2 regions of the Comamonas sp. Z3 genome follow, and region 1 is predicted to be linked to the other one. Evidence: riboswitches for the same ligand, from Rfam matches in the RefSeq annotation. Region 1 holds a riboswitch; the other holds the start of a gene.

Region 1 (4,208 bases):
ACGATCTGCGCCGCAAGAACCCCGAGCTGGTCCCCGAAGGCCAGACCGCCCTGCCCACGCTGAAGCTGGCAGTCAATGCCGACTCCCTGTCGACCTGGTTCATGGATGCCATGGCGGCTTTCACGCAGGACGGCAACGAGTTGCTGGACATCAGCATCGACGACCAGGACCACACGGCCAAACGCATCAAGGAAGGCGAAGTCATGGCCGCCGTCACGGCCACGGGCTCGGCGATAGCTGGCTGCAACACCTGGCCGCTGGGTCGCATGCGCTATATCGCCGTGGCCAGCCCGGAGTTTGTGCAGCGTCACCTGGCCCAGGCCGAGTCGGACCAGGAGCTGGCCCAGATGCTGGCCAAGGCGCCCATGATGTACTACGGCCGCAAGGACAGCCTGCAGGACCAATGGCTCCATGGTCTGGGGCTGGACGGACGGCGCAACAATGCGCGTCACTTTCTGCCTTCCAACCAGGGCTACACCCGTGCCGTGGAACTGGGCATGGGCTGGGGCATGCACCCGGCCCAGCTGATCACCCCACAGCTGGCCAGTGGCGATCTGATGGAACTGCTCCCTGGCAGGGATCTCCACATCCCCATGTACTGGGCCCATACCCGCAATGCCCAGGCCAGCCTGCGGCGACTGACCGACTGCATCATCCATGCCGCGGCCGCCTGGCTGGAGCCCATGCAGGACTAGCTCAGGCAGCAGCAGTCTTTTTCAGGCCGTAATAGAACACCCATGCAGCCGCCAGATACAGCAAGGGATAAAGCGCCAGATAAGGCGCCAGGTTCAGATAGGCCGACCACCGGTCGGCCGCGAAAAAGCCTGCATGCACCAAGGCCGCAAGCAATGCCCCGCTGCCCGTCAGCAGTCCGGCATAGGCCAGCAAGGTAGTCAGGCGCAAGCCCGGCCTGCCACGCTCGACCAGCCGCAACCGGCCTGAACGCAGCTGCACGGGAATCTGATAGAGGCGAGCGAGTGCCATCAGGAAGACGATGGGCACCAGGATCAGAGGCAGGAAAAACATGTCTCGCGGTGCAATCAGGGGCGATGCTCGGACTCCACATGGCGCGCGGCCGCCCTGGCCTGGGTGAGCATATGAAAGTCCAGAATGCGTGTCGCCATGATGGTCTCCCAGAGGAAGCAGCACAGCGCCAGCACAAAGGCCAGCACCCCCAGCAGGAAGCTGAACACGGCATAGCCGTGGCCGCTGACGCCGTAGGCCTGGCCCACGAACAGCAGCACGATGGTCAGCCCTATGCACATGCCGCACAGCGTCAGCAGCGCGATGGAGACGTTGGCCAGCCGCCCGCGCTCGCGCAGAAAATGCAGCTCCTTGAGGTGGCGGGCGATCAGATCGTGATCGTCCAGCGTGCGCAGGCTTTCCTCCAGCTTGCGGGCGCGATCAATGATGCGGGCCAGCCGCCCCGCTACGGAGCCAATCATGCCGGCCACGGCAGTCAGAAAAAAAACCGGCGCAACAGCGAGCTGAATGCTGTGGGTGACGGTCTGTGCGTCGATAGACCAGATGCTCATGATGTCCTCAGAATCGGGGGCTTTCTCAGCCTCTATTTTGTGCATAAATATCAGCTCAGTTTTGACTGCGGCCACTCAAAAACAGCCGCCGGCGACATTGCAGGCGGCTGCAGCCTGTTTGGGTATCGGATATCGATCACGAGCGGCGTCGCCACAGTGCCTGAACTTGCACCAGCGCCTCGCTGAACGCGGCGCCTACCTTGTGCCGTGCCTCGCTGCCCCAAAGGAATCGCCCTGAACTACCAGACCATATCTGGATGCGCTGCTATATAATTTTTCGTTGAAACAAGTCTCGGCACGCCCGTGCAGCAGGCTTTTTCTCCATGCGACAGGTGCCCGGTGCTTCATCGGGTTAAACGGGAACAAGGTTCAAAGCCTTGGCTGCCCCCGCAACGGTAAGCAGATCAAACCACTTCATGGCTTTTGCGCTTGCAGGAGTCTGTCACTGGTGTTCTACGTGGCCTCTTCGACGAGGTGCGCGGCAACGCCGGGAAGGCGAAGTGACATGCCTCGCGCAATCTGCCAGCCCGGATACCGGCCTGTTGAGCGCTGACCACCCGGACCCAGTTCCGGCAGTCGGCATGTGCAACGAGCGTCTGCGGGGAGCAGCGTGACGGCAACAGGCTGCGAGGCCCGCCCTCCGCCCGATCTCGTCACCGGCACGCAAACCGTCTGCCCTGGCTAATGACAATGAGACACCTTGCACAGGCTTTCGCCTCGCGCTTTGGGCCCGCTGGCGCCATGCCCACCTGGGGCCCCGCCCGGCTGCAGCCATGACCCAGCCGTTGACACAGATGTTCGTCCAGCAACGCCATCAGCTGAAGCTATGGCTGGCCATGTTGACGGCAGTGCTGCTGCTGTCTCTGACTCTGGCCATCACCTTGGGGCCGGTACGGATCGCCCCCGGGCAAGCCTGGCAGATCACGGCTTATGAGCTGGGTCAGCGCCTGGGCCTGGACTGGCCTTCAGGCAGCTGGAGCAGCGCCCAGTACCAGATTGTCTGGCGCGTGCGCCTGCCGCGCGTATTGCTGGCAGCCCTGACCGGCGCAGGCCTTGCGCTGGTGGGCGTGGCCATGCAGGCCATGGTGCGCAACCCGCTGGCCGACCCTTATCTGCTGGGCGTTTCATCCGGTGCGTCGGTCGGGGCCGTAAGCGTGCTGGCCTTCGGCGCACTGGCATTTGCCGGCGAGCTGGCCTTGCCGCTGGGCGCTTTCAGCGGCGCGCTGCTGGCCTGTGTGGCCGTGTACTTCCTGGCCCATGCCAATGGACGATTGCAGGCATCGCGACTCATTCTGGGCGGCGTGGCCATTGCCTACTGCCTGGGCGGCGTCACCAGCCTGATTGTGCTGACGGCCGATCAGCGCGAGCTGGCCAACTCCGTGCTCACCTGGACCCTGGGCAGCCTGGCCGGAACCCGCTGGCAGGAGCTGGGCCTGCCGGCTGCCTTGCTGGCGGCTGGCGTGGCCCTGCTGCTGACACAGGCCCGCTCACTCAATGCATTGCTGGCAGGCGAAGAGACCGCCGCCACGCTGGGAGTGGACACCACCCGCACCAGGCGCTGGCTATTCGTTCTGGTGTCGATGGTGACAGGCGTGCTGGTGGCGCTGACGGGTCCGATCGGCTTTGTCGGTCTCATCGTGCCCCATGTCGCCCGCATGCTGGTCGGCTCCGAGCACCGGCGCGTGCTGCCTGTAGCCGCTCTCACAGGTGCCATCTTCCTGATCTGGGTCGACGTGTTCTCTCGCATCAGCTTTGCCCCCGCCGAAGTACCTGTCGGGGTCATCACCTCGCTGCTGGGCGGCCCCTTCTTTGTATGGATGCTGTGCCGCAAGAGCGTGCGGGAAAAGGGCAATCCGTGAGTTCCGCATCCAGCTCTTCCTGCCTGCTGGAGGCCAGCCGCCTGCATTGGCAGACGGCGGCCGCCTCCATAGTCAAGGACATCAGCCTGCATATCAGGCATGGCGAACTGGTCGGCCTGCTCGGCCCCAACGGCAGCGGCAAGTCCACCCTGCTGCGCATGATCTACCGCATACTCAGGCCTGCCAGCGGTGCGGTCTGCATAGACGGACAGGACGTCTGGCTGCGCAGCGCTCGCGACAATGCCCGCTCCATGGCGGTGCTGACCCAGGAAAACGCCAGCGAGTTTGATCTGCGCGTCTGCGATGTGGTGCTCATGGGTCGCATGCCGCACCAGAGCTCTTTCGCCCGGGATAGCGAGCAGGACTTCCGCATCGTCGCCCAGTCCCTGGCCCAGGTCCGTGCCCAGTCGCTGGCGCAGCGCATGTTCTCCACCCTGTCAGGGGGCGAAAAGCAGCGCGTGCTCATGGCCAGGGCACTGGCCCAGCAGACCAGGCTGCTGGTGCTGGACGAGCCTACCAACCACCTGGACGTACGCCACCAGTTCGAGCTGATGAACCTGATCCGCAGCCTGGGCCTGACCACGCTGGCCGCGCTGCACGAGCTGCCACTGGCCGCCCACTACTGCGACCGTCTGTACCTGCTCAAGGCAGGAGAACTGGTGGCGCAGGGCACGCCGGCCCAGGTGCTGACCGCGCAGGCCATTGCCGAAGTCTACGGTGTGCGTGCCCAGGTACGCCTGAGCGAGCGCAGCGGCAGACCGCTGATCGAGTTCATGCCGGACGAGTTGCTCTAATTCCCTGCGCGTTTCGCCCG
Region 2 (4,208 bases), on a different contig from region 1:
ATCAGCAGACAACGGCTGCGCTGCGCCGAATCACAGGCTTTGCCAAACCACGGACCGATGCCGTAGCCCAGAGCAATCACGCCGATCCAGGGCAGCAGAGGATAGGACGTGCGCAGTTGCACTCCAGCCAGCTCCAGCCAGCCACGGTCATGTAGGATCGCCCAGGGCATATGCATCACGTGGCCCGCAGGAAAATGCAGACCATCGAGCAGGTTGTGCCCCGCAATCAGCACCAGCCCCAGCAGCAGCAATGCCTTGCGTGGCAGCCATACCAGCACCGACAGGGCCAGCATGGAGAGACCGATCGCCCAGATCACCTGCAGAAAGATCTTGGCGGGAGGAAATTGGAAGGTCCAGGCAAAGTTGACGACCGTCACCTCCAGCAGCACCAAGAACAGGCCGCGCCGCCACAAAAAGCCGGATGCGGTGCGCGCCTGAGCAGCCCCGGCATGCCGGCTGGCATACAGATACGCCCCCAGGCCCGTCAAAAACACGAATACCGGCGCACACAAATGGGCCAGCATGCGCGGGAAAAACAGGCCGGGCGGAGTGTCAGCCACGACCATGGGGTCGGGAACCTGCAGATGCAGATAAAAGGTTTCACGGACATGGTCGAGCAACATGAACAGCATGACCAGACCACGCAGCGCATCGATCGATTGCAGACGGCCAGCACTTGCTGATGGAGAAGACAGAGAGGACAAGTTGTTGGCTTTATTGATATCGAATTATCAATATCATAACAATTCATACCCGGTGTCTGGCGCAGACATGCTCGATTTCACCTCCGCTTCCAATGCGCAGGTCGAGGACCCGGTCGACAGCCCGAGCCTTGGACAGCTCTCCCAAGCTTCACATGAGACGCTGCATATGAACGGTCTGCCATAGCGGGTCTTCTTCGCGCTCGATCACCGCAAAGCCCTGTCTTTGCCAGAACTCAAGAGCTCCCTGCAGGAATGGATGGGTGTGCAGATAAAGCACTTGCACCTGCTGGGCCAGAGCATGGTGCATCAGCACATCCAGCATCGCCTGCCCCACGCCTGAGCGCCGGAATTGCGGCGCGACAAACAGGCGCACGACCTCGACCACCTTCTGCGGTCCGAAATCCAGTTGCGCAAATCTGCCGTCATAGTCCCGGCAGGCAATCGTGGCCTGCACGCTTTGGTCAGCATCGAGAGCCGCCAGCATGCAGCCGCTGCCCGACAGATAGGTCTCTTCGAAATGGCGAAGATCCTCGGGAATTTCCAGTGAAGCGATGCGCCCTCCGAACATGGAAACACGTGCGCTTTGCAGAAAGCTGTGAACCTGATGCAATTCACGAACGCGCTGGATGGAAATGTCTTGCAAGCGGGGCATGGAGAGGCAATCCGAGCTCATTCGTCGTCTTGGCTTGGGACTGTTGCTACAAAATCAGCTACATTACCGCAACTTTGGTTTCACAAGAACATGCGTGCGCTGCGGCGAATGCATGAGGGAATCCAGTGGTCAGGCACCTTCGGGGCCGGCCCGTGAAATGGAACTGCCCCCGCAACTGTAGGCAATGAGCCAGCCATCACACAGCCACTGAACATCTGTTTGGGAAGGCGATGAGCCAGCGATGATTTGCCAGTCAGGAGACCTGCCAGAGCACCAACAATTCATTGCCGGCGGGGTGTCCGGGAAGTGAGCATTTCATCGCTCCGCTAACGTGCTGCCACTCAAGGCAAAGTTCAGGCGCGTGTCCTGCTATGTCTTCCAAGGTGCTTTTCGCCGCTTCTGGAAAGATATTCCGATGCTGCTTCGAAGCCTTGCCAGCACTGCCCTGCTCGCTACCGCATTTTCCGCTCATGCAACCGACTTTCCTGTGCAACTGCAAAACTGCGGCTACACCCTCACTCTCGACAAGGCGCCCACCTCGGTGGTCACCATAGGTCAGGCAGGCACTGAAATGCTTTATGCCCTCGGCCTGGGCGACAAGGTTGTCGGAACAGCGCTCTGGTTCAACCCGGTACAGCCCCGCTTCAAGGCTGTCAACGACAAGGTGCCACGCCTGTCCGACAACATTCCCAGCTTCGAGTCGGTCCTCGGCAAGCGCCCCGCCTTGGTGGTTTCGCAGTTTGAATGGATGGTGGGCAAGGATGGCGTGGTGGGCACGCGCGAGCAATTCCATGATCTGCGCATCGCCACCTATGCCATGCCTGCCGACTGCGAAGGCAAGAACAATCTTGTGGGATCGGACGGCACGCGTACTGCCAGCTACGACGTGAAAGCCCTGTACAAAGGCATTCGCCAGCTGGCCCAGGCTTTTGATGTCGAGGCCCGCGGCGAAAGCCTGGTCAAAGCGCTGAGCGATCGCCAGACCCAGGCCGTGGCCAAGGTCAAATCCTCCGGGCTCCAGAACCTGTCTGCCGCACTGTGGTTCTCCAGCGCAGACCTGGCCGCCGACCCCTATATGGCCGGCAAGAACGGCGTGGCCGGCTACATGATGCAAGCTCTGGGCTTGCGCAACGTCATCACATCCGCAGAGGAGTGGCCGACCGTGGGCTGGGAGACGATTGCCAGGGCCAATCCCTCGATTTTGATCGTTGCCCGCATGGACCGTCGCCGCTTCCCCGCAGACGACTACCAGAAAAAGCTGGACTTCCTCAAGAAGGATCCCGTCACCCAGCACATGGATGCCGTCAAGAACGGCCGCATCGTGATCGTCGACGCCGATGCCCTGCAGGGATCCATCCGCCAGGTGGACGGCATGGAGCAGATTGCCAATGCGGTGCTGACGATCGAAGGCCTCTCCAAATAAGCCAGGCATCAACGAAGTCCGCATGCCGGCGCACCTTGCCCCGGCCGCTGAGCCATGAATACCTACACGCCGAGCCTTTCCAGACCGCATCTACCGGCCGGCCGGTTGCTGCGCGCCGCCCTGCTCGGGGCCGCAGCAGCGGCCTTGCTGCTGCTGGCCGTCGTGTCCGGCATAGCGATTGGCGAGACCGATATCTCCGCCCGCATCGTATACGAGGTGCTCGCAAATCAAATGCTGGGCACCAGCTACGTCATAGACCCCATCAATGCGGGCATTGTCTGGAATTACCGCCTGAGCAGAGCCCTGGTCGCAGCCAGCTGCGGGGCCGGGCTGGCCGTCTGCGGCGTTGTTCTGCAGTCCCTGCTGCGCAATGCCTTGGCCGAGCCCTACCTGCTGGGCATTTCAGCAGGCGCTTCCACGGGGGCCGTGCTGGTTTCGGTCGCCGGCCTGGGTGCGGGCTTGGTATCGATGAGCACCGGGGCTTTCCTCGGAGCGGTTTGCGCATTTGCCCTGGTGGCCTTGCTGGCCCATGCCGCTGGCAATGGCGGCCTGCGTAACGGCGGGCAAATCGTGCTGGCCGGCATTGCCGGCTCGCAGCTGTTCAATGCGCTGACCTCGTTAATCATCACCAAGTCCGGCAGTGCCGAGCAGGCGCGCGGCATCATGTTCTGGCTGCTCGGCAACCTGAGCGGCGTGCGCTGGCCCGATACGGTTTTGACGGCATCGGTGACTATGGCAGGAGTGCTGGTGTGTCTGATGCATGCCCGCTCTCTGGACGCGTTCACCTTCGGCAGCGAATCGGCCGCCGCGCTGGGAGTGCCCGTGCGCCGCGTGCAGCTGACCCTGCTGCTGGCAGCTGCCTTGATGACAGCCGTCATGGTTTCCGTGGTCGGAGCGATTGGCTTCGTGGGCTTGGTGATTCCTCATGCGGCCCGTCTGCTGGTTGGCGTGCGCCATGGGCGCCTGATCCCGGCCAGCGCCTTGATCGGAGCCATCTTCCTGATTGCCGCCGATGTGGTTTCACGCACCCTGATCAACGGACAGGTTCTGCCCATTGGCGTCATCACCGCCCTGGTCGGCGCGCCGGTGTTTGCCGGCATTTTGCTCAGAGGCCGAAGAGGTCATGCATGACGCCTGACCCCCTCGCCAAGCCGGACATTGTCGCGCTTGAAGCATGCGATATCAGCTGGAAGGCGCGTGGCACAGCCATTGTCCAGCAGGTCTGCCTGCAAGTGCAGCCGGGTGAAATGCTGGGACTCATAGGGCCGAACGGCTCGGGTAAATCCAGCCTGCTGCGACTGCTATCCGGTGTGCTCAAGCCCAGCTCGGGCGAGGTGCTGCTGGGGGGACAGGCACTGCGGCGCCTGCCAAGGCGTGCCGTGGCGCGCCGGCTGGCCTTGGTGGCGCAGGACGCCGACACCCTCGATGC

Evidence for each region. A riboswitch is a leader RNA that binds a small molecule or an ion and turns the genes downstream of it on or off. The one in region 1 is predicted to bind cobalamin.
Region 2: another riboswitch for cobalamin. It lies ahead of FSY59_RS26835 (ABC transporter substrate-binding protein); the one in region 1 lies ahead of FSY59_RS04350 (iron ABC transporter permease).

The regions. Positions count from the first base shown of each region.
Region 1 is NZ_VOQU01000001.1:926,827-931,034, reverse strand. Features, by position in the region: gene FSY59_RS04365 (HTH-type transcriptional regulator ArgP) at 1-695, shown strand, start outside; gene FSY59_RS04360 (hypothetical protein) at 697-1,026, opposite strand; gene FSY59_RS04355 (DUF2721 domain-containing protein) at 1,041-1,535, opposite strand; cobalamin riboswitch at 1,849-2,093, shown strand; gene FSY59_RS04350 (iron ABC transporter permease) at 2,330-3,394, shown strand; gene FSY59_RS04345 (ABC transporter ATP-binding protein) at 3,391-4,188, shown strand.
Region 2 is NZ_VOQU01000013.1:13,702-17,909, reverse strand. Features, by position in the region: gene FSY59_RS26845 (DUF1624 domain-containing protein) at 1-704, opposite strand, end outside; gene FSY59_RS26840 (GNAT family N-acetyltransferase) at 853-1,356, opposite strand; cobalamin riboswitch at 1,415-1,641, shown strand; gene FSY59_RS26835 (ABC transporter substrate-binding protein) at 1,844-2,779, shown strand; gene FSY59_RS26830 (iron ABC transporter permease) at 2,834-3,910, shown strand; gene FSY59_RS26825 (ABC transporter ATP-binding protein) at 3,907-4,208, shown strand, end outside.